DNA from 4 places in the Azospirillum sp. TSO5 genome. Region 2 is predicted to be linked to each of the others. Evidence: riboswitches for the same ligand, from Rfam matches in the RefSeq annotation. Region 2 holds a riboswitch; each other region holds the start of a gene.
The links. A riboswitch is a leader RNA that binds a small molecule or an ion and turns the genes downstream of it on or off. The one in region 2 is predicted to bind thiamine pyrophosphate.
Positions count from the first base shown of each region.

Region 1: it holds a riboswitch for thiamine pyrophosphate, as region 2 does, so the genes downstream of both, TSO5_RS19365 (ABC transporter substrate-binding protein) here and thiO (glycine oxidase ThiO) in region 2, are expected to answer to the same signal.
Region 3: it holds a riboswitch for thiamine pyrophosphate, as region 2 does, so the genes downstream of both, thiC (phosphomethylpyrimidine synthase ThiC) here and thiO (glycine oxidase ThiO) in region 2, are expected to answer to the same signal.
Region 4: it holds a riboswitch for thiamine pyrophosphate, as region 2 does, so the genes downstream of both, TSO5_RS27750 (ABC transporter ATP-binding protein) here and thiO (glycine oxidase ThiO) in region 2, are expected to answer to the same signal.

Region 1 is NZ_LGQY01000074.1:51,770-59,103, forward strand. It holds gene TSO5_RS19355 (branched-chain amino acid ABC transporter ATP-binding protein/permease) at 1-1,489, opposite strand, end outside; gene TSO5_RS19360 (branched-chain amino acid ABC transporter permease) at 1,557-2,429, opposite strand; gene TSO5_RS19365 (ABC transporter substrate-binding protein) at 2,434-3,570, opposite strand; TPP riboswitch at 3,642-3,757, opposite strand; gene TSO5_RS19370 (DMT family transporter) at 3,791-4,705, opposite strand; gene TSO5_RS19375 ((2Fe-2S) ferredoxin domain-containing protein) at 4,970-5,302, opposite strand; gene TSO5_RS19380 (ABC transporter permease) at 5,489-6,640, shown strand; gene TSO5_RS19385 (ABC transporter permease) at 6,644-7,334, shown strand, end outside.
Region 2 is NZ_LGQY01000036.1:6,153-13,486, forward strand. It holds gene TSO5_RS11120 (hypothetical protein) at 1-91, shown strand, start outside; gene TSO5_RS11125 (hypothetical protein) at 165-629, opposite strand; gene TSO5_RS11130 (PaaI family thioesterase) at 659-1,102, opposite strand; gene TSO5_RS11135 (thiazole synthase) at 1,196-1,996, opposite strand; gene thiS (sulfur carrier protein ThiS) at 2,204-2,413, opposite strand; gene thiO (glycine oxidase ThiO) at 2,410-3,591, opposite strand; TPP riboswitch at 3,583-3,682, opposite strand; gene mgtE (magnesium transporter) at 3,769-5,217, opposite strand; gene TSO5_RS11160 (STAS domain-containing protein) at 5,600-5,902, shown strand; gene TSO5_RS11165 (phosphatase PAP2 family protein) at 6,062-6,775, shown strand; tRNA gene TSO5_RS11170 (tRNA-Leu) at 6,882-6,966, opposite strand; gene lipB (lipoyl(octanoyl) transferase LipB) at 7,142-7,334, shown strand, end outside.
Region 3 is NZ_LGQY01000010.1:36,274-43,607, forward strand. It holds gene TSO5_RS02700 (ribonuclease E/G) at 1-2,352, shown strand, start outside; gene greB (transcription elongation factor GreB) at 2,455-3,006, shown strand; gene thiC (phosphomethylpyrimidine synthase ThiC) at 3,164-4,891, opposite strand; TPP riboswitch at 5,011-5,144, opposite strand; gene TSO5_RS02715 (CorA family divalent cation transporter) at 5,221-6,207, opposite strand; gene TSO5_RS02720 (hypothetical protein) at 6,246-6,533, opposite strand; gene argB (acetylglutamate kinase) at 6,554-7,334, opposite strand, start outside.
Region 4 is NZ_LGQY01000128.1:133,119-140,452, forward strand. It holds gene TSO5_RS27730 (hypothetical protein) at 130-1,809, shown strand; gene TSO5_RS27735 (hypothetical protein) at 1,885-2,439, opposite strand; gene TSO5_RS27740 (hypothetical protein) at 2,436-3,038, opposite strand; gene TSO5_RS27745 (acetoin utilization protein AcuC) at 3,202-4,329, opposite strand; TPP riboswitch at 4,463-4,569, shown strand; gene TSO5_RS27750 (ABC transporter ATP-binding protein) at 4,605-5,336, shown strand; gene TSO5_RS27755 (ABC transporter permease) at 5,333-6,100, shown strand; gene TSO5_RS27760 (ABC transporter substrate-binding protein) at 6,133-7,074, shown strand; gene TSO5_RS27765 (universal stress protein) at 7,197-7,334, shown strand, end outside.

The sequences.
Region 1 (7,334 bases), on a different contig from region 2:
CGTCGGTCAGTCCGGCGGCGGGCTCGTCCAGCAGCAGGACCGCCGGGCGGCGGACCAGGGCGCGGGCCAGTTCCACCCGCCGCCGCAGCGCCGCCGGCAACCCGTCGCAGGACTGCCCGGCAAGCTCGCCGACGCCCAGCCGGTCGAGCGCCCAGCGCGCATGTGCCTCCGCCGTCGCGGCGTCCGGATCGAAGGCGAGCCGAGCCGCGGCCACCGCCTCCAGCACGCCGGCGCCACTGGGCAGCGCCGCCGCCTGGAAGCTGCGGGCCAGCCCGGCACGGGCCAGCCGGTCGGCGCGGGCGCCGGTGACGTCCTGCCCGCCGAGCCGCACCCGGCCGGCATCCGGCCGCTCCAGCCCCGACAGCAGGTTGATGACCGTTGACTTGCCCGACCCGTTCGGCCCGATCAGCCCGGTGATGCTGCCCGGTCGCAGGTCCAGCGACACGCGGTCCACCGCCCGCACGCCGCCGAAGGATTTCCGCAAGCCTTCGACCGCCAGCCCATCCGGCTGGGCGGGTGGCAGCGGCGGCTCCCTCGCCTCCGCCAGCATACGGGGCTTGCCGCTGTAGAGGCGGGCCGCAAGGCGGTGGAGAAGCCCGGTCAGCCCGTCCGGCGCCAGCACGACGGTCAGCAGCAGCGCGGCGCCGTAGATGACCAGATAGCCGCGCTCCAGGAAGCGGAACCATTCCGGCAGATGCAGCAGCAGCACGGCCCCCAGCACCGCCCCGGCCATCCGCCCCCGCCCGCCGACGATGGCGATGGTGAGGATGGAGACCATGATCGGAAATTCCAGCACCTCCGGCGAGACGACGCGCTGGGTATGGACGGCCAGCGCTCCGGCGGCCCCGGCGAAAACCGCGCTGATGCCGAAGGCGGCCAGCCGCAGCCGGCCGACATCCAGTCCCAACGTCCCCGCCGCCAGCGGATCGTCGCGCAGCATGATCAGCGACCGGCCGAGCCGCCCGCGCGCCAGCCGCCAGCCGATCAGCCCGCCGAGCGCCACCAGCCCCCAGACCAGCCCGGCCATCGGCAGGCCCCTCGGCACCGCCCAGCCGAACAGCACCACCGCCGGCACTCCGGCGAGCCCGTTGGAGCCGCCGGTCAGCTCCGGCAGGTTGACCGCCAGCAGATGCAGCACCTGCGCGATCCCCAGCGTCGCCAGGGCGAAGTAGTGCGACTCCAGCCGCAGCACCGCCAGCCCGACCGGCAGCGCCAGCAGCAGCGGAACCAGCATCGACAGCGGAAAGGTCGCCTCGAAGCCGAGGCCGTAGCGGCTGCCGAGGATGCCCGTCACATAGGCGCCGACGCCGAAGAAGGCGCCCTGGGCCAGCGACAGCGCACCACCCAGGCCGAAGACGATCTGGAAGCCGAAGGTCGCCAGCGCATACACCCCGGCAACGGTCAGGACGCGCAGGCCATAGGGCGAGGCAAAGGCCAGCGCATAGCCCAGCAGAGCAAAGGCGCCAGCCGCCAGAATGACACTCTCCACCCCGACCCTGCCCCCTCTCCTCCCCGGGGAGAGGGTTGGGGTGAGGGGGACGCGCTGCGCGGATCGCTCAACCACGACGCTTCACCGCTTCGCCGAACAGCCCTTGTGGCCGCAGCACCAGGATCGCCAGCAGCGTCAGGTACAAGGCCCCCAGCGCCACCGGGTAGGACAGCACCGACGACACCCCGACCTCGAACAGCGCGATCAGCAAAGCCCCCACCACCGCGCCCGGCACGGAGCCCCAACCGCCCACCGTCACCGCGATGTAGGCCTTCAAAATCAGGTCCCCGCCCGAGGTCGGCGTGACGAAATAGCGGTTGGCCAGCAGCAGCCCGGCTGCACCCGCGCAGGCGGCCCCGATGGCGAACGTCACCAGAATCATCGCGGTGACCGGCACTCCACAGGCGCGCGCCATCTCCGGATCCTGCGCCGTCGCGCGCAGCCGGCGGCCGAGTTGCGTACGCGCGAAGATCCATTGCTGCGCGCCGATCAGCAGGGCCGCCACCGCGACGATGGCGAGCGACTGCTCCGGCACCGCCAGCCCGGCGATGTGCAGGGTTTCGTCGCCGAACAGCGGCGGTGCAGCGCGCGGCTCCGGCCCGAACAGGATGGCGGCGCCGTTCTGCAGGATGATGCCGACCGCGATGGTGCTGATGAAGACCGACACCGGCGGCCGGCGGCGCAGCGGCAGATAGGCCGCCAGGGCCAGCAGCAGACCCAACGCCGCCATCAGCACCAGCACCACAGGCAGCAGGACGATGCCCGGCAACGGGATCAGCGGCGCCAGCGCCACCGCCAGCAGCCCGCCGGCCATCACGAGGTCGCCCTGCGCGAAATTCACCGCCGAGGTGGCGTTCAGCACCAGCACGAAGCCCAGCGCCACCAGGGCATAGGCCGCCCCCAGCGCCACCCCATTGACCAGCAGTTGAAACGCCGCCATCCGCTCACTTCGCCGCGAGCGTCGGGTCGTCGTACCGCTTCACCAGCTTCGGCACGCGGCTGGTCCCGTCATAGCAGACGATGACGGCGGAATGGGCCATGTTGCCCTTGCCATCCGACTTGTAGGTCATGGCGAGACCCTTGAACGTCTCCGCCGACAGCGCCTTGCGGATCGCGTCGGGCGTGCGGGCGCCGGCCTTCACCGCCTCCAGCACCATCGTCATCCCATCATACTGGCCGAGCGCGAAGGCGTCCGGGTCCTTACCGAAAGCGGTCCGGTAAGCGTCGGTGAAGGCCTTGACCTCTGGCGTGTCGCCGGAAATGGGCGAGGCCGCGGTCTCGGCGCAGACGCCCTTCAGCTCCGCCGGTTCCAGCAGAGCCGCGGTGCTCGGCTGATGCATGGCGGAGCCGGCGACGATCGGCAGCGTCACGCCGCTGGACGCCGCCTGCCGCAGCAGCAGCGCGGTCGGGCCGGAATGCAGGTGCAGCACCAGCACGTCGGGCTTGGCGGCCAGCGCCTTGGTCAGCACCGGCAGCAGGTCCTTGGCCGCCGGATCCACCCCCTCCTCGAACACCGGCGTGACGCCCAGCGCCTTGAAGGCGGCGTCGAGATGGGTCTTGCCGCTCTGCCCATAGGCGGTGGTCTGATAGATGATCGCCGGGTGCCGCTTGCCCAACGCCTCCACCACATAGCGGGCGTGGGCGGATTTGGTCACGGCGTCGCCGGGGAAGAAGCGGAAGACCCAGGGGTTGCCCTGCTCGGTGATCGAGGCGGTGCCGGACACGGTGACCAGCGGCAGTTTCAGCTCCTGCGCCAGCGGCAGCATCGCCAGCATCTGGGTGCCGAGCATGCTGGCGGCGACCGCCCCGACGGTTCCGCTGCCGGCCGCCCGCTCCAGCGCCGTCACCGCCGCCTCGGGCGAGGTGCCGGTGTCGACGACCTCCGACGCGATGGCGACGCCGGCCGGCGTCTGCTTCAGCGCCAGGACGGCACCGTTGCGCTGGCTGGTGCCCTCCAGCGACAGGAATCCGGTCAGCGGAACCAGCACCGGAAAGGACAGCGTGTCGTCGGCCCGCGCCGCCGGAGACAGGCAGGACGTGGCCGCCAGCAGGCCGATCAGAAGGGGAAGCGCGCGCCGCATGACCGAAAACTCCTCAACTCGCGCCGGCAACCGGAGCGACGCGGAGGGGACGGGGCGTTTGCGGCTGATCCGTCGGGTTCCGGTCGGCTCCCTTCGCCGGCATGACCCGGATCAGGTTCGATGGGTGTTGTCTCAGCCCCCGCATCCGCCGATCCGGCGAAAGGCAGGGGCACCCCAGCCGTGAACAGGCGGCGAGAGTGTCGCCGCCGGCCCCGTCCTGTCAAGAACCCAGCCGGCGACGCGCCACCAGGGTTTCACGATGCAGGATGTAGAGCCCGCTGCCGATGATGACCATGGCGCCGGCGATCACCGGCACGGTCGGCAAATCGCCGAACACCAGCCAGCCGAACAGGCTGGCCCAGACCATGCCGGTATATTCGAAGGGCGCCACCACCGCCGGCGGCGCGCGGCGGAAGGCCTGGGTCAGCAGCACCTGCGCGCCGGCGCCGATCGCGCCGACCAGCGCCATCAGCCCCAGTGCGAAGGCAGTCGGCGCCGTCCACACCGGCACCGTCAGCGCGCCGCTGACCACCGTCGTCGTCAGCAGCAGATAGAGCACGATGGACGCGCTGGTCTCCGTGCGCGACAGGCCGCGTACGGCCAGCGCCGCCAATGCATAGAACAGCGCGGCGCAAAGCCCGACCAGCACCGGCACCAGCGGCGCCCCGGCCGAGGGCTGCGCCATCACCACGACGCCGCCGAATCCGACCACCACCGCCGCCCAGCGCCGCCAGCCCACGGGTTCCCCCAACAGCGGCGCGGACAGCGCGGTGATGAACAGCGGCCCGGCGAAGCTCAGCACATAGACGTCGGCCAGCGGCAGTTCGCGGAACGCATAGAAGAAGCATCCCATCGAGATCAGCCCGGCGAAGGCCCGCCAGACATGCCCCCAGGGCCGCCGCGTCCGCATCGCCGCGATTCCGCCGCCGCGCCACAGCGTGTAACCGCCCACCAGCAGGAAGGCGACCAGCGAGCGCACGAACATCAGCTGCGGCACCGGGTAATCGGCGGTCAGGAACTTGATGAGCGTGTCCATCGCCGCGAACAGCAGGATCGCACCCAGGAAGCAGCCGACGGCATAGGGAACCGAATCGGCCTCGGCTGGCAGCAGGTCGGCGGTCTCGGCGTCGGTCATCGGATTGGTTCGGAACGGCAATGGCGGAGGTTGCCCACATTATGGGCAAACGCCCCCGCGTCCCAATGCCGCAACCGCAGGTCTGATAGGCGTGGGGTTTTCGCGGAGTTCAGGCTTCGGATGCCCCCTCCCCAACCCTCCCCCGCCTTTGGCGGGAGAGGGTGCCTTATGCGAAGCGGCGGCAGTCCCCTCTCCCGCGTGAGCGGGGGGAGGGTTAGGGAGGGGGCACCGTCAGCCGACACTCAACCGTGAGCAAACACCCTCTCACCTTGTCAGCACCATCACCAGCCGCTCCACCGGCGCATCGTTCACCAGATGTGACTCAACGATCTCATCAATGTCCTCCGGCGTTTCCGGCCGGTACCAGATGCCTTCGGGATAGACCACCATCAGCGGCCCGGCGGAGCAGAAGCCGAGGCAGCCCGTCATCGCCATGCCGACATCGGCCAGACCCTTCGCCTGGATTTTCTGGTCCAGCCGCTGCCACAGCGGGTGGGCGCCCTTGGCGGCGCAGTTGCCGCGGGGATGGCCGGGCGGACGCTGCTGGGCGCAGCAGAAGACGTGGTGGCGGAAGGTCTGCGGAATGTCGAGCGGCATCGGGCATGCTCCATGACCATAAAAATTATATGGTTTAGAAGCATGCCAGATTGCTGCGCTGCGGCAAGGGTTTTTGTAATCCTTCTAACCCACGGCACCTACAGCGATTCCGGCGCGATGAAATGCTTGGTCGGCAGAGCATTGGCGGTTAAGAATCCGCGGCAAGGGGCAATCCAGGAGACGCCGGTGCTGCTGAGCGGATCGGGGAAGGGCCAGCCGGGCGCAGTGCCGGGCTGGGTCGGGTATGCGCTGCTGCCGGTTCTCAACCTCGTCGCGGCCTTCGTGCTGTCGGGGCTGGTGATCCTGGTGATCGGCGAGAATCCGGTCGACGTGCTGTCGCTGCTGCTGTCGGAGGCTCTGGGCTATCCGGAGGCCATCGGCTACACCCTTTATTACACCACCGACTACATCTTCACCGGGCTGGCGGTCGCCATCGCCTTCCATTGCGGGCTGTTCAACATCGGCGGCGAGGGGCAGGCCTATCTCGGCGGCCTCGGCGCCGGGCTGGTGGCGCTGGCGCTGACCGGCTGGCCCTGGCCGGTGGTGGCGCTGCTGGCGGTGCTGGCATCGGCCCTGTTCGGCGCTGCCTGGGCCTTCATCCCGGCCTGGTTGCAGGCCAAACGCGGCAGCCACATCGTCATCACGACGATCATGTTCAATTTCATCGCCGCGTCGATCATGACCTGGCTGCTGGTGGACGTGCTGATCCGCCCCGGCAGCCAGTCGCCCGAGACCCGCGAGTTCGATCCCGGTGTCTGGCTGCCGTCGATGGACCGCGCGCTGGGCTGGTTCGGCATCACCATCCCGGCCTCGCCGCTGAACCTGTCCTTCCTGTGGGCGCTGGCCTGCTGCCTGCTGTTCCACATCTTCCTGCGCCGCACCCGCTGGGGCTACGAGCTGCGCACGGTGGGCCGGAACGAGCGGGCGGCGGTCTATGCCGGCATCTCGCCGTCGCGGAACATCATCATCGCCATGCTGATCTCCGGCGCGCTGGCCGGCTTCGTGGGCGTGAACGAGATCCTGGGCGTGCAGCACCGGGTGATCCTGAACTTCACCGGCGGCGTCGGCTTCGTCGGCATCGCCGTGGCACTGATGGGGCGCAACCACCCGGTCGGGATCATTCTGGCGGCATTGCTGTTCGGGGTTCTGGCGCAGGGCGGCGGCCAGCTGTCCTTCGACTATCCCACGATCAACCGCGAGCTGGTGATGGTCATCCAGGGTTTGGTCATCCTGTTCGCCGGCGCGATGGAGAACCTGTTCAAGCCACAGGTGGAGGCGCTGTTCCGCCGCCGCAGCACCACCGCCGCCGCAGATATCGCCACCGGGGGAAGGGGCTGAGCGATGGAGGACGCGCTTCTTCTGGCACTGCAGCTGCTGAGCGCCACCATCCGGGTGGCGACGCCGCTGGTGCTGGCCGCCTTCGCCGGTATGTATTGCGAGCGGTCGGGCGTGGTCGACATCGGGCTGGAAGGCAAGATGCTGGCCGGCGCCTTCTTCTCCGCCGCCGTCGCGTCGACGACGCTGAACCCCTGGCTGGGGCTGCTGGCCGGCATCGCCGCCGGGGTGGCGCTGGCGCTGGTCCATGGCTTCGCCTGCATCACCCACAACGGCAATCAGGTGGTGTCGGGCATGGCGATCAACATCCTGGTCGCCGGGCTGGCGCCGACGCTGGCCTATGCCTGGTTCCAGCAGGGCGGCCAGACCCCGCTTCTGCCCAATCAGGCGCGCATTCCCGCGGTGGAGCTGCCGGGGGTCGATGCGCTGGCCGGCGTGCCGGTGCTGGGGCCGGTCTACCGCGAATTGCTGAACGGCAACAATGTGCTGATCTGGGTGACGCTGGTCCTGGTGATCGCCACCCAATGGGTGCTCTACCGCTCGCGCTTCGGGCTGCGGCTGCGGGCGGTGGGCGAGAATCCGGCGGCGGTCGACACCGCCGGCCTGTCGGTGACGAAGCTGCGCTATCAGGCGCTGCTGGTGACCGGCGCGCTGACGGGGATGGCCGGCTCGTATCTCTCCACCGGCCACGGCGCCG
Region 2 (7,334 bases):
CGCGCTGGCGCGCGACCTGACCACCGCCCGCAACGAGGCGGAAGCGGCGCGGCAGACGCTGCGGGAGCGGGTGAAGGCTTTGGCGATCTGAGGGGTGTCGGCTTCGGATGCCCCCACCCCAACCCTCCCCCGCCCAGCGGGGGAGGTTAGGTGGGGTCTAGCGCCTACAGAGTCGTCGCGCTGCAATAGGCCCAATCCTCCCCCTGCAGGCCGAAGAAGGCCGCGACCGGCTTGCCGCTGGAGCGGTCGACGACGACGCGGAAGCGGCTGCCGGTGCAGGTGCCCTGGGGCTGCTTGGCGAAGGGCAGCTTGACGTGCTTGGACTTCAGGCAAGCGTCGGACATCTTCGGCGGGTTGGCCGGGCCGTCCACCTTCTTGCCATTCAGCACCATATAATAGGTGGTGGCCTGCCCGCCCTTGACGTCGGCCTTCACCTCGATCTTGCCGAAGCGGGACTTGTAGAGGCCGGCATCCTGTTCGCCATCAGGCGCACCGCTGGGCAGCGCGCGGAAGGAGATAGCGGCGCAAGCCGGCGGGTCCTTGGCTTCCGCCGGGGCGGCAGCCAATACGGCGAAGCCGCCGGCCAGCAGAAGGGCGACAGGGACCGACAACAGACGTGCAGACAGCATGAAAGAACCCTTTCGAACCGGTTGAACCGTCACTTCGGCATCAGGCAGATGGCGGTCTGCTGCATCAGGGCGCAATCCTTTTCCGCGCCGCCGTCCAGCATCGACACCTCGACCTGGGTGATGGTCAGGGTGCGACCCGGCTTTATGACGCGGGCGCGGGCGATCATCACATCGCCCTTGGCGGGCGCCATCAGGTTGATCTTGAACTCCACCGCCAGAACTTCGGCGCCCGCCGGCATCAGGCTGTAGGCGGCATAGCCGCCGGCATTGTCGGCCAGCGTGCTGACCATGCCGGCGTGGAAGAAGCCGTGCTGCTGCGTCAGCTCGGCGCGGAACGGCAGCCGCATCTCGCAGAATCCCGGCTCGACCGCCGTCAGCTCGATGCCAAGAGTCCGGCAGATCGGCTGCTGTTCGAAGGAGGCGAGACAGCGCGCCTTCCAGTCGGGGTCGCGGGGAACGAAGGTGTCGGCCAAGGCGAAGCACTCCGGCAAGGGGTCGTTGCGGGACAGCCTGCGTCAGCCGCCCCGCCGGATCAAGCCCGGAACCCTATAGGTCAGCCGCCGATCTCAGCTGCCGATCAGGCCCATCTGCGGGCTGGACGGTTCGGCCTGGGCCCGCATCGGCATGCGGCCGGCCAGATGGGCGGCGCGGCCGGCGCTGACCGCGTCGCGCATCGCCGCCGCCATCCGCACCGGGTCGCGCGCCTTCGACACCGCCGTGTTCAGCAGCACGGCGGCGCAGCCCAGTTCCATCGCCAGCGCCGCGTCGGACGCGGTGCCGATGCCGGCGTCCAGCACCACCGGCACGGGGCTGCGGGCACAGATCGTCTCGATGGCGTGCGGGTTGCGGATGCCCATGCCCGAGCCGATGAAGGCGCCCAGCGGCATCACCGCCGCCGCGCCGAGGTCGGCCAGCTTGCGGCAGGTCACGGGGTCGTCGTTGCAGTAGGGCAGCACAACGAAGCCGTCATTGACCAGTTCCTCCGTCGCGCGCAGCAGTTCCTCGACATCGGGATAGAGCAGTTCGCGGTCGCCGATGACCTCCAGCTTGATCCAGGGCGTATCCAGCGCCTCGCGCGACAACTGGGCGGTCAGCACGGCTTCCTTGGCGGTCATGCAGCCGGCGGTGTTGGGCAGCAGCCCGACCGGGCCGGTGGGGCGCCCGGCGGTGGCGCGAGCCAGCACGTCGACGAGGCTTTCCGAATAGCCGTCCAGGCTGATGCGCCGGATCGCCAGCGTGACCAGCTCGCTGCCGCTGGCCGCCAGCGCGTCGAGCATCACCTGCTGGTTGGGATAGCCGGCGGTGCCGAGGAAGAGGCGCGAGCCGAGGCTGCGCCCGGCGATGGTGAGGGTGTCGGTTTGGAGCATGGGGAGTGCCTTTTGAAAGGCCATCTCCCGAAGCGAACTATCCGGGGAAATCCCCCTCTCCCCCCCGGGAGAGGGTCGGGGTGAGGGGGGTGCACATGCCGGATTTTCCGAGAATCCTCGCCATGCTCCCCCCTCACCCTAACCCTCTCCCCGGGGGGGGGAGAGGGGATTCTTCCCGTGTCGCGGGGCGGGAGAGGGAAATTAAGGTCAACCGCCTTGGATCGGGCGGACGATTTCCAGGCTGTCGCCGGGCTGGAGCGGGGTCTCAAGCCAGCGGCGGCGGGGGACGACGGCGCCGTTCAGGGCGACGGCGACGCCCTGCGCACCCTCGGCGATGCCGCGGCCGGCCAGAAGTTCGGCCAGGGACGCGGCGGACAACGGCTCTTCGCGGCCGTTGATGCGGAGGACGGCGCTCATGCGGCGGCTCCGGCGGCGACGAAGCGGTCGGCGGCGAAGGGGCGCAGCAGCGGGTCGGTCTCGCCGGTCAGAACCAGCCGGGCGATGCCGTCGGCGGTCACCGGGGTCAGCAGGATGCCGTTGCGGTGGTGGCCGGTGGCGTGGATCAGGCCGGGAATGCCGCTGTCGCCCAGGATCGGCGCATCGTCGCGGCTGCCGGGACGGAAGCCGGCCCAGGACTCCTCGATCGGCAGTTCGGCGATGCCGGGCAGCGCACGCCATGCCCCCTCCAGCAGGGCGAACTGCCCGCCGGCGGTCAGGCGGTCGTCGAAGCCGCGCTCCTCCGTCGTGGCGCCGATCAGCAGCCGGCCGTCCAGCCGCGGGATCAGGTAGGTGCCGGGCGTCCACACCACATGGCGCAGCAGCGGCAGACGCGCGTCCATCCGCAGGCAGATCATCTGCCCCTTCACCGGCCGCACCGGCGGCCTGGCGGCGGGCGGCAGTCCCGGCACCCCGGCCGACCAGGCCCCGGCGGCCAACACCACCCGGTCGGCCCGGTGCAGCGTTTCGGCAACCCGCACGCCCACGGCGCGCTCGCCTTCCACCGCCAGCGCCACCTCGCCGCAGCGCTCATGCAGGCGGGCGCCGGCGGCCTCGGCGGCGCGGCGCAGGGATGCTGCAACCTTGCGGTTGTCGACCTGATGGTCACCGGCACAGAACAGCGCACCGGCGACGCCCGGCTGCAGGAAAGGCTCGCACCGCCGCACCTCGGCCCCGCTCAGCCATTCCACCGGGAGGCCAAGGTCGCGCTGGAATCCGTGCAGAAAACGGACCTTGGCGGCATCGTCGGCAGTGAGCGCGATGACCATGGTGCCTTCGCTGCGCAGATCGACGGCGATGCCGCTCGCGGCTTCGAGATCGCGAGCGAAATCCGGCCACAGCGCCTGCGAGGCGCGGGTCAGCGGCAACAGCCCGTCCTCGCCCGGCTCGGTCTCGACACAGGCGGCCAGCATGCCGCCGGCGGCGTGGGTGGCGCCGCGCCCAGCCTCTCCCCGCTCGAACAGGTCGACGCGGCAGCCGGCCGACGCCAGCCTCCAGGCGATGGCAAGGCCGATGCAGCCGGCACCGATGATGGCGACGGACGGACGGATGCCGGACTCAAAATAAGAAAATGGATGCGGTTCTGGCGCATGGATCATGCGGCGGCTCCCTTCGCTGGAATTACCCAGACAGGTTCGATGGGTGTGTTCTCAGCCGCGCGACCACCGCACGGCACCCCAGGCCTATGGCTTGCCTTATGCCAATGTTTCGCTGGCCCCACAAGCGGAATCGGTTCTTCCCGCCGGCGAGGCCGCCGCCCCCATATCAAGCACCCCTTACAACAAAAACACCGATGCCAGCCCCAGGAAGGCCAGGAAGCCGACGACGTCCGTCACCGTCGTCAGGAACACGGCACTCGATACCGCCGGATCGACGCCCAGCTTCTCCAACCCCAGCGGGATCAGTGCGCCGCTCAGGCCCGCCACCACCAGATTGATGATCATGGCGAGCCCGATGACGATGCCGATCAGCGGGCCGTACCAGACCAGCGCGATCGCACCGACCATCACCGCGAAGATGCCGCCGTTGATCAACCCGACCAGCAGTTCCTTGCCCACCACGCGCAGCGCGTTGGCCGACGACAGGTCGTGCGTCGCCAGCGCGCGGACGACGACGGTCAGCGTCTGCGTGCCGGCATTGCCGCCCATCGAGGCGACGATTGGCATCAGCACCGCCAACGCCACGATCTGCTCGATGGTGCCCTCGAACAGCGAGATGACGCCGGAGGCCAAAAAGGCGGTGGCGAGGTTGATGGTCAGCCAGCCGACGCGGCTGCGGGCGATGTCGGCGATGCCGCTGAACACGCCGGTGTCACCCGACCCGCTCAGCTTGCGCAGGTCGTCCTCCGCCTCCTCGTCGATGATGCGGACGACGTCGTCGACGGTGATGACGCCGATCAGCCGGCCGGCGGCATCGACCACCGGCGCGGAGACCAGCGCATATTGGCGGAACAGGTTCGCCACCTCCGCCCGCTCCATCGTGGCGGGGATGAAGTCGACCTCGCCGGTCACCAGATCGGCGATGCGCACGGCCCGGCGCTGGCGCAGCAGCCGCGACAGCGGCACCGCCCCCACCACCCGGTGCATCGGATCGACGATGAAGATGTCGTAGAAATCCTCCGGCAACGTATCGGTCGCCGCACGGACGAAGTCGATGGTCTTGCCGACCGTCCAGAATTCCGGAACCGCGACCAGCTCGCGCTGCATCATGCGGCCGGCGCTGTCCTCGTCGTAGGTCAGGTTCTCCTGCACCAGGGCGCGTTCGGCATCGGGCAGGTTCGCCAGGATCTGCGCGCGCGTCTCGGCGTCCAGATCCTCGATCAGTTCCACCGCGTCGTCGGTGTCGAGGTCGGCGACGGCGGCGGCCAGTTCCTGCGGCTCGAACCGTTCGATCAGCGCTTCGCGCAGATCGGGGTTCAGGTAGGACAGCACCTCGCCGTCCAGCGCGGCGGGAAGCAGGTCGATCAGGTCGGCGCGTTCGGCCGGCTCCGCCTGTTCGATCAGGTCGGCGATGTCGGCGGCATGCAGCCCGTCCAGCCGCGCCAGCACGGCCTCGCGTTCACGGGCGCGCAGCAGGCCGACGATCTCTTCCACGAACTCCGGCTCGACGCCGTAGGGACGTTCGTCATCCGCCTCGGGACCGGCATGGGGGCGGCCGTGGGCGTGGGCGGCCCCGTCCGGCCGAAGATCCGGCCGCAGATCCGGCGTGTGGGGATCGGTGTGCATGCCGGCACCCTCCCTTCGACGATGCATCCCCCGCATGCCTGAGCCGGGTGGCCGGCGGCATGGTAACGGCGGGACGGCTCCGCGACATCGGACGGGACCGATGGCGCTTGGGGCCGGCGTTCGGGGTTTGCGGGTTGTGGAAGCCTTCCGGCCGGTGCCGGGAGCCGTCTGCCAAGGGACGGGACCGGTGACGGCGGAAGCGCCCCCGACATAGAGGCGCCGCCCCGGTTTGTCCAGCCCGGTTCGGCGGAAACCGGCGGGCAACGGCGGCATCGGCCGCAATTGCCACCATATCCTTGCACCGCCGCGACCCTTCATGTTCCCATGCGTCTCGCGCTGCGTCCGCGGCGGCGCGGGATGAGGATGGGGACCGAAAGCACCGATGGAGTATGCCTTCACCACCGTCGGCGGTCGCGACGGCATCCTGCTGTCCGGCCGCTGCACCTACGAGGACGGCACCCGCTTCCACGACATGTTGCGCGACTGGGACTTCGCGGCCAGCCCGGTGGTCCCGATCGACCTGCGCTTCGTCACCTTCATCGATTCCGCCGCCATCGGGATGATGTTCATCCTGGCGAACCGCTGCCGCGAGGCTGGCGGCCACATCGTCGCCAGCGGCGCCGCCCCGCACGTCATCCGCGCGCTGCGCCGCGCCACGCTGGACCGCTACATCGAGTTCCGCTGACCCGGCCACGCCCCCCGCACGGCCCGAAATCGGGGAGGGTGGCACCCCGAACCGCTCGTCCCGGTCCCGGACGGCGCCTTCCGATGCGCCGTTGACCCACCATGTCATAAAAACGCAACACTGGCCGCTCCCGTACCCCCCCCCACCTTTGGAGCGCCTGTGGAGTACCTGCATCGTCTCGACCAGTCGCTGCTGCTGTGGCTGAACCAGTTCGCGGGGCACAGCGCGGCGTTGGACATGGCGGTGCGCGGGATCGCCAACATCTATCTGATCAAGCTGGGGCTGTTCAGCGCCGCCCTGTGGTGGCTGTGGTTCCGCCGCGAGGAGACGGAGGCCGGGCGCCGGCTGGTGGTGGACGCCATCGCCGCGGTGGTGCTGGCGGTGGCGGCGTCCATCCTGATCCAGGCGGTGATGCCGGCCCGGCCGCGCCCGCTGCACGAGGCCGGCCTCTCCTTCGTCCCGCCGATCGGCCAGAGCCGCGACGCCCTGAAGAACTGGAGTTCCTTCCCCAGCGACAACGCCGCGCTTGGCTTCGCGCTGGCTGCCACCTTCCTCCGCGCCTCGCGCCCGTGGGGGTTGCTGGCCTGCCTGTGGGCGGCGCTGGTGATCGCGCTGCCGCGGGTCTATCTGGGCCTGCATTATCCGGGCGACGTCACCGGCGGCGCCCTGATCGGCATGCTCAGCGCCTTCGCCGTCGCCCGGCTGCTGCCGATGGGCGGCATCCACCGGCTGGTCGCCTGGGTGGAGGAACGCTGGCGCCCCTGGTTCTACGGCGCCGCCTTCCTGGTGATCTACGAGATGATGGTGCTGTTCGAAGATGTCCGCCGCGCCGCCGGGGGTGCGTCCAAGCTGCTGCACGCGCTGGCGGGGTAAGCCCCGGATACCGAAGCCCGGATACGAAAAAGCCCGCTCGGTCTTGCGACCAGCGGGCCTTTCGGTGTTCCCGTATCCCCGGGATGGTCCCATCTGCATGGGAGAGTGGTGCGGTCGAGAAGACTCGAACTTCCACGGGTTGCCCCACAGCGACCTCAACGCTGCGCGTCTACCAATTCCGCCACGACCGCATCAGGCTGGTAGTCCCCGACGCTCGCTCGCGCGCCTCATCGGGTGGAGCGGGTAGATATCAGCTTCCCGATGGCCGATCAAGCGTTACAATCATCGTCTGCGAAGAAAAATTCGGGACGGCCTTCCGGCCGCTCCGCCCACACCGCCCGCCGACGCCATCAGAGACCAGATCGAATGACCTCCCCGACCAGCCTGTCCGCCAGTCAGCCCGATACGTCCGTCCCGCAGCAGATCGAGTGGCGCATCTCCGACCAGCCGGTGCCCTACCCCGACGCCATCGCCGAGATGGAGGCGCGCGTCGAGGCGATCCGCGCCGGCACCGCGCCGGAACTGGTCTGGCTGCTGGAGCATCCGCCGCTCTACACCG
Region 3 (7,334 bases), on a different contig from region 2:
CCCGGCCGCTACTGCGTCCTGATGCCCAACACCGGCCGCGGCGGCGGGATTTCCCGCAAGATCACCAACCCGGCCGACCGCAAGCGCCTGAAGGAAATCCTGTCGGACCTCGACATTCCCGATGGCATGGCGGTCATCCTGCGCACCGCCGGGCTGGAACGTTCCAAGCCCGAGATCAAGCGCGACCTGGAATATCTCCTGCGCCTGTGGGACGACATCCGCGAACAGACGCTGAAGTCGTCGGCGCCCTGCCTCATCTATGAAGAGGCGAACCTGATCAAGCGGTCGATCCGCGATCTCTACGCCAACGACATCGACGAGATCTGGGTCGAGGGCGAGGCCGGCTTCCGCACGGCGCGCGAGTTCATGGACATGCTGATGCCGGGCCACTCCCAGCGCGTCCAGCTGTACCGCGACAGCCAGATCCCGCTGTTCCACCGCTATCAGGTGGAAACGCAGATCGACGCCATCCACAGCCCGGTGGTGCAGCTGCGCTCCGGCGGCTACATCGTCATCAACCCGACCGAGGCGCTGGTCTCCATCGACGTCAACTCCGGCAAGTCGACCCGCGAGCGCAACATCGAGGAAACCGCCTACAAGACCAACCTGGAGGCCGCCGACGAGGTGGCGCGCCAGCTGCGTCTGCGCGATCTGGCCGGTCTGATCGTCATCGACTTCATCGACATGGAGGAGCCGCGGAACAACGCCGCCGTCGAGCGCCGCATGAAGGAGGCGATGAAGAACGACCGGGCACGCATCCAGCTCGGCCGCATCTCCGCCTTCGGCCTGCTGGAGCTGTCGCGCCAGCGTCTGCGCCCGTCGCTGCTGGAGACCAACTTCGAGCGCTGCCCGCACTGCTCGGGCACCGGTGTCGTCCGTTCGGTCGAATCCGCCTCGCTGCACGTCCTGCGCGCCATCGAGGAAGAGGGCATCCGCAAGCGGTCGGCCGAGATCACCATCTACGTGCCGACCTCCATCGCGCTCTACATCCTCAACCAGAAGCGCGGTGAGCTGGCCAAGATCGAAGAGCGTCATGCCTTCAGCGTCATGGTCCAGGCCGACGATACCCTGATCGCCCCGGACCACCGTCTGGAGCGCAACAAGGCCCGCCTGCCCGACGAGGAAGGCCCGCTGGTCAGCGCCGACCGCGTGATGGCCGAGACCGACCGCGCGCTCGCCGCCGAGCCGGTCCAGCCGATGGAGGAGCCGGAAGCCGAGGTCGAAGCCGCCCAGGTCGAGGAGACCGCCGAGCGTGCCGAGACCAACGGCGATGGCAATGGCGAGGACCGCCGTCGTCGCCGTCGTCGTCGTCGCGGCCGTGGCCGTGACCGCGAGGAAGGCCGGGCCGAGGGCGACACCGCCGAGGGCGAGGGCGAGACGGAGGAAGCCGGTCAGGAGACCGAGGAGACCGTTCTGCCGATTGCCGCCGAGGCGATCCCCGGTGCCGCCATCTCCGAACCCGACGCCGAGTCGGCTGAAGCCGAAGGCGAAGGCGACGACGAGGATGAGGACGGTGAGGACGAAACCGGCGCCGACGCCGGCGAGCGCAACGGCGAAGGCCGCAAGAAGCGCCGCCGCGGCAAGCGCGGTGGCCGTCGCCGGTCGCGCCGCGAGGGTGCGGAAGGCCTGGAGGGCGGCGAGGAGGCCGGTTCCGAGCAACCCGCCGCTCCGGTTCAGGCCACTCCGGCCCCGGCCCCGGCTCCGACCGAGGCGAGCGACCTCGACTGGATCCTGGCCGGCGATACGGCCCCGGCGGTCGAGCAAGCTCCGGTTCCGGTGACCGCCACCGAGCCGCCGGTGACCGCTCCGGCTCCGGCCGAAGCCGCCGCGGCAAAGGCTCCGGCCAAGAAGGCGTCGCGCAAGCGGAAGGCCGCTGCCGAGGCTCCGGCCGAGGCTGCCCCCATGGCCGCTCCGGCAGTTGCCGAAGCCCCGGCCAAGGGCCGCAAGCGCAAGGCCGCCGCTGCGGTCGAAGCGCCGGCGGAAGCCGCTGCCGAAGCCGCGCCGGCCAAGAAGGCCTCGCGCAAGCGCAAGGCTGCCGCCGAAGCCCCGGTGGAGGCCGCTCCCGTGGCCGCTCCGGCCGCTGCCGAAGCCCCGGCCAAGGGCCGCAAGCGCAAGGCCGCTGCCGCCGCCGAAGCCCCGGCGGAAGTCGCGACCGACAAGGCTCCGGCCAAGAAGGCGTCGCGCAAGCGCAAGGCCGCTGCCGAGGCTCCGGCGGAGGCCGCGCCGGTCGTTGCCGCGCCAGCTCCGGTGCCTCAGCCCGCTCCGGCCGCCGAACCCGCCAACGAGCCGGCTCCCGCCGGTGACGAGGACGAGGCGAATGCCAAGCCGCGCCGCGGCTGGTGGAAGCGGTAAGCCCAACGGCCCAACCGGGACCTCTGGAACGGGAAAAGGCGCCGCAAGGCGCCTTTTCCTTTTCCCGGACGTTATCACCCCTGCCACAGGACAGGTCGGACCATGAGCAAGGCCTTCACCCGCGAGAACGACACGCCTGACGACGACGATCTCGACGATCCGGCACCGCTGCCGCAAGGCTTCAAGAACTACATGACTCCGCCGGGCTTCCAGCGCATGCAGGAGGAGTTGCGCCACCTGCTGCGGGTGGAGCGGCCGAAGGTGGTGGAGGTGGTGTCCTGGGCCGCCGGCAACGGCGACCGGTCTGAGAATGGCGATTATCTCTATGGCAAGAAGCGCCTGCGCGAGATCGACCGCCGCATCCGCTTCCTGAACAAGCGGCTGGAATCGGCGGTGGTGGTCAATCCGCAGGACCAGAAGAACCGCGAACAGATCTTCTTCGGCGCCACCGTCACCTATGCCCGCGAGGATGGGTCGGAGAACACCATCACCATCGTCGGCGCCGACGAGGTCGACCCCGACCGCGGCCATGTCAGCTGGATCTCCCCCATCGCCCGCGCCCTGCTGAAAGCGCGGGAGGGTGATCTGGTCGACGTCCGTACCCCGGCGGGGATGGAGCAGGTGGAGGTGTTGGAGATCAGGTACGCGGGGTGAGGAGTAGCTATGACGGATGCCCCCTCCCCACCCTCCCCCGCTATCGCGGGAGAGGGGGTAGGACGCTTGCCAGCGTTGCCGATCCGCCGAAGCGGCGGAGTTCCCTCTCCCGCCAAAGGCGGGGGAGGGTTAGGGAGGGGGCATCAACGCCGAACCCTCACTCCGCCGCCGGCTGGTAGATTTCCCCGCCCGACTCGCGGAACTTCTGCGACATCTCGGCCATGCCGGACTCCGCGGCGTCGCGGATTTCCTGCGTGATCTTCATCGAACAGAATTTCGGCCCGCACATCGAACAGAAATGCGCGGTCTTGGCGCCCTCCGCCGGCAGGGTCTCGTCGTGGTAGGCCATCGCCGTGTCGGGGTCGAGCGACAGGGCGAACTGGTCGCGCCAGCGGAAGGAGAAGCGGGCGCGCGACATGGCGTCGTCACGCAGCCGCGCCGCCGGGTGGCCCTTGGCGAGGTCGGCGGCATGGGCGGCGATCTTGTAGGCGATGACGCCGGCCTTCACGTCGTCGCGGTCCGGCAGGCCCAGATGCTCCTTCGGCGTGACGTAGCAGAGCATCGCCGTGCCGAACCAGCCGATCATTGCCGCGCCGATGGCGCTGGTGATGTGGTCGTAACCCGGCGCGATGTCGGTCACCAACGGCCCGAGCGTGTAGAAGGGCGCCTCGCCGCACAGTGCGATCTGCTTCTCCACATTGTGCTTGATCTTGTGCATCGGCACGTGGCCCGGCCCCTCGATCATCACCTGCACGTCGCGCGCCCAGGCGATCTTGGTCAGCTCGCCCAGAGTCTCCAATTCGGCGAATTGGGCGGCGTCGTTGGCGTCGGCCTGGCTGCCCGGCCGCAGACCGTCGCCCATCGACAGCGCCACGTCATAGGTCCGGCAGATCTCGACGATGTCGGCGAAATGGTCGTAGAGGAAATTCTCGCGGTGATGCGCCAGGCACCATTTGGCGATGATCGACCCGCCGCGCGAGACGATGCCGGTCACCCGCTTGGCGGTCAGCGGGATGTGGGCCAGCCGCAGACCGGCATGAATGGTGAAGTAATCGACGCCCTGCTCCGCCTGTTCGATCAGCGTGTCGCGGAACAGCTCCCAGGTCAGATCCTCGGCCTTGCCATTCACCTTCTCCAGCGCCTGATAGATCGGCACGGTGCCGATGGGAACCGGGGAATTCCGCAGGATCCACTCGCGGGTCTGGTGGATGTCGGCGCCGGTGGACAGGTCCATCACGGTGTCGGCGCCCCAGCGGATCGACCAGACCATCTTCTCAACCTCCTCCTCGATCGAGGAGGTCACGGCGGAATTGCCGATGTTGGCGTTGATCTTGGTCAGGAAGTTGCGGCCGATGATCATCGGCTCCGACTCGGGGTGGTTGACGTTGGACGGGATGATCGCCCGCCCGCGCGCCACCTCGTCACGGACGAATTCCGGGGTGATGAAGTCGGGGATCTCGGCACCGAAATCCTCGCCGTCGCGCGCGGCCTCCAGCGCGGCGGCGCGGCCGAGGTTCTCGCGGACGGCGATGTATTCCATCTCCGCAGTGACGATGCCGGCGCGGGCGTAGGCCATCTGGGTCACGGCCCCGCCGCCCTTGGCCCGCAGCACGCCGCTGTCGGTGGTCTCGACATCGCCACGCGCCAGGATCCAGTCGCGGCGGTGCTTAGCCAGCCCGGCCCGCACGTCGATGGCGACCGACTCGTCGGTGTAGGGGCCGGAAGCGTCATAGACGGTCAGCGGCGGCTCGCCGCCCGACAGCGCGATCTCGCGCAGGGCGACGCGCAGGTCGGGAAAGCGCGTGCCGGGCACATGGATTTTCCGCGACGACGGCAGCGGGCCGGTCGAGATGCGGATGGCGTTCTCGTTGAAGTCCTTGGGCATTGGGTTTCTCCGTCGGAGTTGGGCGGACAAACCCGGGACTGCGGACGGAGGTGCGGTATCTTCGTGCAGGCCGTTCCCCGGCATAGCGGAGCCGATACGGCCGGACGGGGGCGTGGTCGGCCCGTCACGAGGTCCCTCCCTTCGCCGGTATGACCCGGATCAGGTTCGAAGGGTCACCACGCTGCCGGCGACGCTTGGCGCCGTCCGGCCGTTGGTATCTCAGCCCCCTGTCGGGACCCCCCTGGAATGCGCCCATCCTGCCGACGACGGACGCGCCTGTCAAAAGGAAAGCGCCGCGGACGATCCGCCTGCCATATTGTGGAAACGCGCTACATCCAGCGTTTCGACCGCACATAGACCATCGGCAGCAAAGCCGACAACAACATCAGCCCCAGGGCGCTGGCATAGCCGAAGGGCGAGCCGCTTCCGGGCATGTCGGTGAAGTTCATGCCGCCGATGCTGGCGACCAGGGTCGGCGGATAGAGCAGAACGGTCAGCACCGACACGATCTTGACGATCTCGTTCTGCTCGACGTTGATCTGGCCCAGCGCCGTATCCAGCGCCAAAGCGACCTTGCCGGCGAGGAAATTGGCATACTGGTCGAGCCCGCGCAGGTCCTGCAGCGTGGTCTTGGCCCAGCGCCGCGTCGCCTTGCCGGAATTCCAGCCGTCGCCGCGCGCCAGGAAATCGGTCATACGGGTAAGGCTGGCCAGACTGACCCGCGCCTTACCGATCAGATGGCCGGCATGGCCGATGCGCTTCAGCGTCTGGGCATCATCGAGCGTCTCGCCACGGGACCGCAGCTTGCGCCCACGGAAATAGCGGCGGTTCAGCGCATCCAACTCCACCCCGGTCCGTCGCAACACGACGGAGGTGCGGTCGATCATCCCATCCACCAACGCCGCCAGCACCAATTCGCCACGGGCGGCCGAGATCTCGCCATGGGTGGCGCGGCGGCGGAAGGCAAGCAGCGCCTGCGGATCGATGTCGTGGATGGTCACCAGCCGCCGCCCGGCCAGCACGAAGCTGACGGTGGCGATGCGCGGCTCGTCGGTGTCGGCCCAGACCAGCGCGGTGACGGTCATGGTCAAGGTGCCGCCGGTCACGCGCAGACGGCTCGACTCCTCGATCTCCGCCATCTGCTCGCGGGTGGGCAGGCCCGTTCCGATCAGCGCCTCCGCCCGTGCCAACTCTTCGGACGTCGGATTGATGAGGTCGAGCCACACGGCGGAGTCGGGCAACGGCGCCGCCTCGTCCGATGCCGCCTCCCTGACCCAGCGCAGCAGACCGCCGTCATTGACGAAGACATGCAGCAAGGCTGTGCTCCTTGCGTGGTTCGCGTCGGCACGCGGCGTTACGTCACCCGGCCGCCGCGCCTCGGCTTCGCGGGCGGCGGCGCCTTGTCCCCGTCATCGAGGTCCAGCGCCGCGCCCTCGGCCTTCAGCGCCTGTTCCAGCTTGCGCCGGAAGGCGCCGCCGTCCCGCTTGGCGTCGAGGAAATGGCCGACCGCCTCCTTCGCCGCGTCACTGTCGTAGGGAACCTTGCCCAACGCCGCCAGCCTGGCGCGCTCCACCAGCTTCGGGTCCATCTTCTCGCGGATGGCCTTCATCTGGCGGAGCAAATCCTTGCGCAGGTCGGACATCAGTCCCCCATATTCCGGCGTCAGGCCTTACCGATCAGGGTGCCGGCGCCGCCTTCGGTGAAGATCTCGAGCAGCAGCGCATGCGGCACGCGGCCATCCAGGATAACAGCTGCGTCGACGCCCTGCTCCACCGCGCCGATGCAGGTCTCGATCTTCGGGATCATGCCGCCCGAGGCGGTGCCGTCGGCGATGGCCTTGTGCGCATCCGCCAGCGACATCTTCTCGATCAGCTTCTTTTCCTTGTCGAGCACACCGGCGACGTCGGTCAGCAGGAAGAAGCGCGCCGCCTTCACCGCCGCTGCAACCGCACCGGCCGCCGTGTCGGCGTTGATGTTGTAGGTGTCGCCGTTCACGTCGAAGCCGACCGGCGCGATCACCGGGATGACGTCCGACTTGGCGAGGGCCTGCAGGATCTCCGGATTCACCTTGTAGGGCTCACCGACGAAGCCCAGGTCCAGCACCCGCTCGATGTTGCTGTCGGGGTCGCGCTGGACACGCTCCAGCCGGCGGGCGGTGATCAGGTTGCTGTCCTTGCCCGACAGGCCGACGGCGCGGCCGCCGGCGCTGTTGATGGCGGCGACGATCTGCTTGTTGATGGAGCCGGCCAGCACCATCTCGACCACCTCGACCGTCTCCTTGTCGGTGACGCGCAGGCCGTCGATGAAGCTGGACTTGATCTTCAGGCGCTCCAGCATCTGGCCGATCTGCGGCCCACCGCCGTGGACGACCACCGGGTTGATGCCGACCTGCTTCAGCAGCACGATATCGCGCGCGAACAGCTCCGCCAGACCGGCGTCGCCC
Region 4 (7,334 bases), on a different contig from region 2:
GCGAAGTTGCACCAGTCACGGCCCGCCCCTGATCGGGCAACGATGTTTAGCGCCGTTGATGTCGTTTGGAAACCGTTTGCGCGTGATGGCCGCTTGTACTATTTTTTCGGCCCCAGGGGAATGGAATCCTTGCGATCCAACATCCAGGCGCTTCCCCGCCGCCATTTCATCTTGCCGGAATCCCATACGGTGTCGATCGACCGCTCGGAACTTGAACGGCTCCTTGCCGATCGCCCGGCAGGCAACCGCAGCGCCATGCAGGCGGTGCGCGAGAGCTACGCCGACATCGGCCTGATGCGCGAACGCGGCCTGTCCTGGGCCGAGATCTCGGATCTGCTGGCGAAGCTGGGCGTGACCGCCCGCGACAACCAGCCGATTTCGCCCGTCACCCTGCGCTCCGCCTTCTTCCTTGTCGGGAACGAGGGGCGCGGCGAGACTACCGACGACCATGCCGGCGGCTCCGTCATGCCGGCGGAGACGCTGGCCGCCGTTCACGAAGCCGCGCTGTCCGCCGGTTTGAACGACGCGGAGGAGGACGAAGCAGCCGACTCCGATACGGAAGCTGCGGACGAGGCGCCGGTGTCGGCTTCCGAACCGGAACCTGTGGTGGAGGCCGCCGAGGAAGCCGTCCAGGACGCCGCCGCGGATGCCGTGGCGGTGGAGGAGCCGGTAACGGAAGAGCCGGAGCCGGCTGGATCGGAGCCCGATGTCGCCGCATCTGCACCGCAGGCGGACGAGACCGAATCCGAACCAGATCCCGAGCCCGCCCCCCCTGCCCCGGACCTGCTCGCCCCGGCGATCCCGGTTGCCGACGAGGAGCCGGCGGAGGACAGCGGCCCCGACGACAGCGTGTCGCAAGACGTCTCTTCCGACCCCAAGATCTCCAGGCCGGAACCACAGCCGGCCGCCAACCAGACCCCCGCGGCGGCTGCGCGGGACACCGGTTCGCCGGCGTCTCCGCCTGTGCCTCCCACGACGACCCAAGACGAATCAACGAACGCATACTGGAAAGGCGATCGCATGCTGGGCACGATCTTCGTCCTCAATGACCGCGGCGGCGTCGGCAAGACGCTGCTGTCCCATCACCTGATGGCGACCGCCATGCTGGAAGGCCTGCAACTGAAGGTCGTCGAGTACGAGGTGAACGAGCGTCTCGCCCGCCTGTTCGGCCCGGACGTGGTCGAACATCGCCGCATCACCCAGGACTTCATGAACATGATGGGGTCGGGCGACGGCTTCTACGAGTTCTGGGATCTGATCGGTCCGGAGTTGCAGCGCGGCGGCCGTCTGTACGACTTCGGCGGCAACATCTCGCAGTGGTTCTTCAATTGGGCCGAGGTGTCGGGCTTCGACTATTACGTCGGCGACGGCGAACGGCTGACCTTCATGGTTCCGGTGACCGTCGACCTCGCCTCGCTCTCCACCGGCATGACGACGCTGGAACGGGTGGCGACGATCGCCCCGAAGGCCAAGCGCGTCCTCGTCGAAAACGGCTTCTCCGGCCCCTTCTCGCAGCTTGAGGACAGCCAGTACGCCCGCCGCAAGGCCGAGATGGTTGAGCGCGAGGGCCTGCAGGTCATCTCCATGCAGCCCTGCACCGCTCCGGCCTGGGCGCGCCTGACCGGCCACCGCCTGGATCAGGTGGCGACGATGACCCGCGAGGATCTGGTGAAGCTGGGCATGACCCCGCCGGTCGCCTCCCGCTCGCTGATCATCATCCACGAATGGCTGCGCAACATGCGTCAGGCGCTGTCGCCCTACCTGCATGACGCCTTCCGCCAGACCCCGGCCACCGCCAAGGCGCGCTGAGGCTGGACCGACAGGTCAGGTTGTTTTTGTTTCCGGAGGCCCTTCTCCCACCCAGGGAGAAGGGCTTTTCCGTCTCTACGCCGCGCTGCGGGCGGCGCTGGGGCTGTAGAGGTCTTCCTTGACCGGTGCCACCGACCGCACCTGATAGCCGGGACGCGCGCTGAACCGGCGGTTGGCGCGTTCGGCCGCCTCGCGGTCCGATTCCGCCCACACCAGATAATTGCGCCCGCGTGCCCATTCGACCGCCAGCGGGTGGGTGGCGTCGATCTCGCCGATCTGCTGGTTCACCACCGTCACCAGCCATTCCTTGTCGCCGGGATTGCGCCGGTCGGTCAGGACCAGGATCTGCGGGCGGCGCTTCTGCTGCGCTTCGGTCAGGCGCTGCTGCACCTCCACCTGCTTCTTGCGCAGCTCCACGATGTCCCGCGTCAGCTCCTCGATCTCGGCATGGAGATTTTCCTCCTCGCGGTGCAGGCGGTGGATGGTGGCGTCCAGCTTGTCCAGCCTGTTGCGCACGCCGCGCACGCGCTGGCGCGCCTGCGACACCCGCTGTTCCACGGTCATCAGCACATTGCCGAGCCAGGCGCCGATCGCGACGATCGCCAGGACGATGATGAAGTTGATCATCATGTCGCGGCACCGGCCTTGGCGCGAGCGGTGGCGGGCGGCACCGGCACGCCCCCCTTGCCGCCGGTCCTCGCATCCCCCCGCATGAAGGACTTCTGGAACCCCAGCTTGAAGGGGAAGGCGACGTCGCACAACTGCTTCGCCTCGTCAAAGCTGGAGGCCCAGACCTCCGCCACGTTGGCGCAGCGCCAGATCGGGTTCACGGGCCCGCGTTCGCCGGCGGCCCGTGCGGCGGCAGACGCCTTTTCCTGGGTGACGGTGGCGACGAACTTCATCAGGCCGGCCTGCGGGTCGCCGACCTCATGCACGAACAGCGGCGGCTGCTCGGCCAACTCGCGGATCTGCTTCTCCGCCTTGCGGATGTCGCTTTCCAGCCGGCTGCGGTCGGAGGACTGGCTGTTGCGGCGCTGAACCAGCTGATTGACCCGGTTCTGAAGCTCCTGCGATTCCGCATGCAGCACATAGACGCGGTTCTCGATCTGCTCCAGACCGCTGCTCTTTTCCATGATGTTCGGCAGGAAATCCTTCAGCATCATGGCGACCGGGACGGCGGCCAGCATGATGATGACGATGGCGATCAGGAACAGGGTCGTATTCGACATCCGCCCGCCCGTTCTCCTACCAAAGCCCGGCCCAAGGCCGCATCATCCGACGCGGAAGCTGCACCGGCGCAATGGAATGAGGATCACCGAACAATCCAGATCCGTCAACGAATCGTCACGGCTTGGTTCGAAATTCGTCCCAAATGAAACGATTTGCTGCGGTTCAGGACAGCGCCATCTCCGCCACCCGCTTCACCACGTCCCGCACCGGCCCTGGCCGGCGTTCGTCGCCCAGCGTGGTGAACCAGTGTTCCGGCGGATTGCGGCCCGCGGCGCGGCTCCAGGTCAGGCCGCGCAACACCGCCTCCGCCTCCGCCGTCGGCTTGATCGCGGGGTCGATGCCGTTCATCACCGCCCAGATCCCGGCCCAGCAGCGCCCGACCGACCAGGGGTTATAGCCGCCGCCTCCCACCACCAGCACCCGCGGCGCCAGCGGCAGCAGGGCCGCCACCGCATCCCACAGCGCGCGGTTGGACAGCTCCAGCCGGCTCAGCGGGTCTTCGGCCAGCGCGTCGGCACCGGTCTGGATCACCATCGCCTGCGGACAGAAGGCACGGGCCAGCGGCAGCACCGCCACCTCCATCACATACTCCATCTCGCTGTCGTTGAAGCCCGGCGGCACCGGCAGGTTGCGGGCCATCCCGCCGGCGCGATCCTCCGCCTTGCCGGTGTAGGGCCAGCGCCCGTCCTCGTGGATGGAGATCGTCAGAACCCGGTCGTCGTCGGCGAAGGCCTCCTCCACCCCGTCGCCATGGTGGGCGTCGAGATCGACGTAGAGCACCCGCTCCAGCCCATGGTCCAGCAGTTCCAGGATGCCCAGCACCGGCGCGTTGAAATAGCAGAAGCCGCTGGCCCGATCGCGCCGCGCATGGTGGGTCCCTGCCGCCGGGGCATAGACCAGACCCGCCGGCCTGTCGCCCAGGATCCGGGCGGCCTGCAATGCCGATCCGCTGCTGTGGGCGGGCCGCCGGTACATCTCGGCGAAGACCGGATTCTCCAGCTTGCCGAGATTGTGCCGGGCAGCGGTAGCCTCATCCACCCGCTGTTCCACCTCCGCCCGTTTCAGCGCCGCGATGTAATCGGCGCTGTGGAAGCGCGCCAGTTCCCGTTCGCTCGCCACATGGGTGTCGAGATAGACCTCGTCCGGCAGCCAGCCCATGGCACGGCTGAGGTCGATGGCGGTCGAGACGCGCGGGATCGCCAGCGGATGTTTCGGCCCATAGGTCGAGCCGCGATAGATCTCGCCGCCGATGAACAGCGGGGTGCGAAAGGGCGTGGTCAGGGCTGGCACTCCATGATGCCCGCCAGAAACTAGGCGGGGCCACGCTCCGGTCAAGCGCCCGCTTCCAAGGTCGGGATTCCGCTGGCCGGAAGTCCGATCCGGCAATGCTTGCGATCACGGATCGTCCGCGCCTATAGTCGCCGCCTTCACTGGGGGGAGCCGATGGGCGGCTGAGAGGTCCTGTTGCGGGACGACCCCTGGAACCTGATCCGGTTCATGCCGGCGTAGGGATCAGTGATGCGGGACCGCACCCACTCCTTTTCCGCCAGAACGACATGCTTGCGATGACGCCGCTTTCGGTGACGATCTCGCGCGCCCGGCTGACCTATGGCGGCACGCTGCTGTTCTCCGACCTGACGCTGGAACTGCCGGCCGGCCGGACCACCTGCCTGCTGGGACCGAGCGGCGTCGGCAAGACCACCCTGCTGCGCATTCTCGCCGGTCTCGCCGAACCGGAACCGCCGACGCAAGTCGTTACCGGCGATGGGCAACCGCTGGCCGGCCGCATCGCCTACATGGCGCAGCAGGACCTTCTGCTGCCCTGGCTGACCGTCCTCGACAATGTCCTGCTCGGCGACCGGCTGCGCCACCGCCGGCCCGGCCCGGCGCGGGTGGAGCAGGCCCGCGCATTGCTGGACCGCGTCGGTCTGGCGGGGAGGGAACGCGACCGCCCGGCTGCCCTGTCCGGCGGGCAACGGCAGCGGGTGGCGCTGGCCCGCACACTGATGGAGGACAAGCCGCTGGTCCTGATGGACGAGCCCTTCTCCGCGCTCGACGCCATCACCCGGCTGCGGCTGCAGGAAACAGCGGCAGAGACATTGGCCGGCCGCACCGTCCTGATGGTCACCCACGACCCGCTGGAGGCGCTGCGCATCGGCGACCGCCTGCATGTGATGACCGGCCGTCCCGCCGTGATGGGGCCGGCGCTGGAGCCGTCCGGCACCGTGCCGCGCCGCGTCGACGATCCCGGCCTGCTCGCGCATCAGGCCGAGCTGCTGCGGAGGCTGGCGGAATGAAGGCGCTGCTGCGCGCTCTGGTCACGCTGCTGGTGCTGGTCGCCGGCTGGCAGGCGCTGGTCTGGGCCACCGGCCTGCCGCGTTACCTGCTGCCCAGCCCGCTGGCGGTGGCCGACGCGATGCAGAGGCAGGCGCCCCTGTTGCTGACCCACGGCCTGACCACCCTGTCCGAGATCCTGATCGGGCTGGTCGCCGGCGTGGCGTTGGGCGGGGTCAGTGCGTTGCTGCTGGCGCGCTTCCGCACCGCGCGGCGCTGGCTGATGCCGCTGCTGCTGGTCAGCCAGGCGATTCCGGTCTTCGCTCTGGCGCCGCTGTTGGTCCTGTGGCTGGGCTACGGCATGGCATCCAAGATCGCGATGGCGGTGCTGGTGATCTATTTCCCGGTGACGACTGCGCTGTTCGACGGGTTGCGGCGCACCGATCCCGGCTGGCTCGACCTTGCCCGCACCATGGGAGCCTCCCCCGCCGCCATCCTGTGGAGCATCCGCCTGCCGGCCGCCCTGCCCGCCTTCTGGTCCGGCGTGCGTGTCGCCGCCGCGGTGGCGCCGATCGGCGCGGTGATCGGCGAATGGGTGGGGTCTTCCTCCGGCCTCGGCTACCTAATGCTGCACGCCAACGCCCGCATGCAGATCGACCTTCTGTTCGCCGCCGTCCTGGTGCTGGGGCTGTTCGCGGTGACGCTGTACGCCGCCGTCGACGCGCTGGCCCGCCGCGCCCTGCCCTGGCAACCCGATACCCAACCTGCCGAAGACGCCAACCCTTAAGCCGCCAACCCTCGAAGGGGGAGAGACACCCGATGAAGCACCTATTCGCCGCCGGCCTGATGGCCGCCAGCCTGATGACCTCGCTTCCGGCCCTGGCCCAGGACAAGCTGTCCGTGATGCTGGACTGGTTCGTCAACCCCGACCATGCCCCGCTGGTGGTGGCGCAGGAGAAGGGCTTCTTCAAGGATGCCGGGCTGGACGTGACTCTGACCGCTCCGGCCGACCCCAACGATCCGCCGAAGCTGGTCGCCGCCGGCGGCACCGACATCGCCGTCTCCTACCAGCCGCAGCTGATCCTGCAGGTGGACGAGGGGCTGCCGCTGGTCCGCATCGGCACGCTGGTGTCGACGCCGCTGAACTCCGTCGTCGTGCTGCGCGATGGGCCGGTGAAGACGCTGAAGGACCTGAAGGGCCGCAAGGTCGGCTACTCGATCGCCGGCTTCGAGGATGCCCTGCTCGGCGCCATGCTGGAGAAGCAGGGGCTGAGCCTGAAGGACGTCGAACTGGTGAACGTCAACTTCTCGCTTTCGCCGTCGCTGCTGTCGGGACAGGTCGATGCCGTGATCGGCGCCTTCCGCAACTTCGAGCTGAACCAGATGGAGATCGAGAAGCATCCCGGCCGCGCCTTCTACCCGGAAGAGGAGGGCGTCCCTCCCTATGACGAGCTGATCCTGGTCGCCCGCAAGGACAAGGCAAACGACCCGCGCTTCAAGCGCTTCCTGGCGGCAGTGGAACGGGCGACGCTCTACATTCTGAACCATCCGGAGGAATCGCAGGCCGCCTTCGTCAAGGGCCGGCCGGAGCTGAACGACGAACTGAACCGCCGCGCCTGGGCCGACACCCTGCCGCGCTTCTCCCACAGCCCGGCGGCGCTGGATGCCGAACGCTACACCCGCTTCGCCGAGTTCCTGAAGGCGCGCGGCCTGATCAAGACGGTGGCGCCGCTCGACCACTATGCGGTGGTGGTGAAGTAACACCGTCCGCTTGCAGACATTGCCATTCGCCCCGGCGGAGCGTTATCTGAAAGGAAAGCGCTCCGCCGGCCGACTGTCGAGCCGAAGGCGGGCCAAAGCATAAGATTGGGAGACGCGAGGGCATGCCGATCAAGACCATCCTGCTGCACATGGCCAACGACGACGCCTACGCCAGCCGTCTGGCGGTGGCCGCTGCCCTGGCCAAGCGCCTCTCCGCCCATATCCAGGCTCTCTACATCGCCACCCCGGTGTCGATGCCG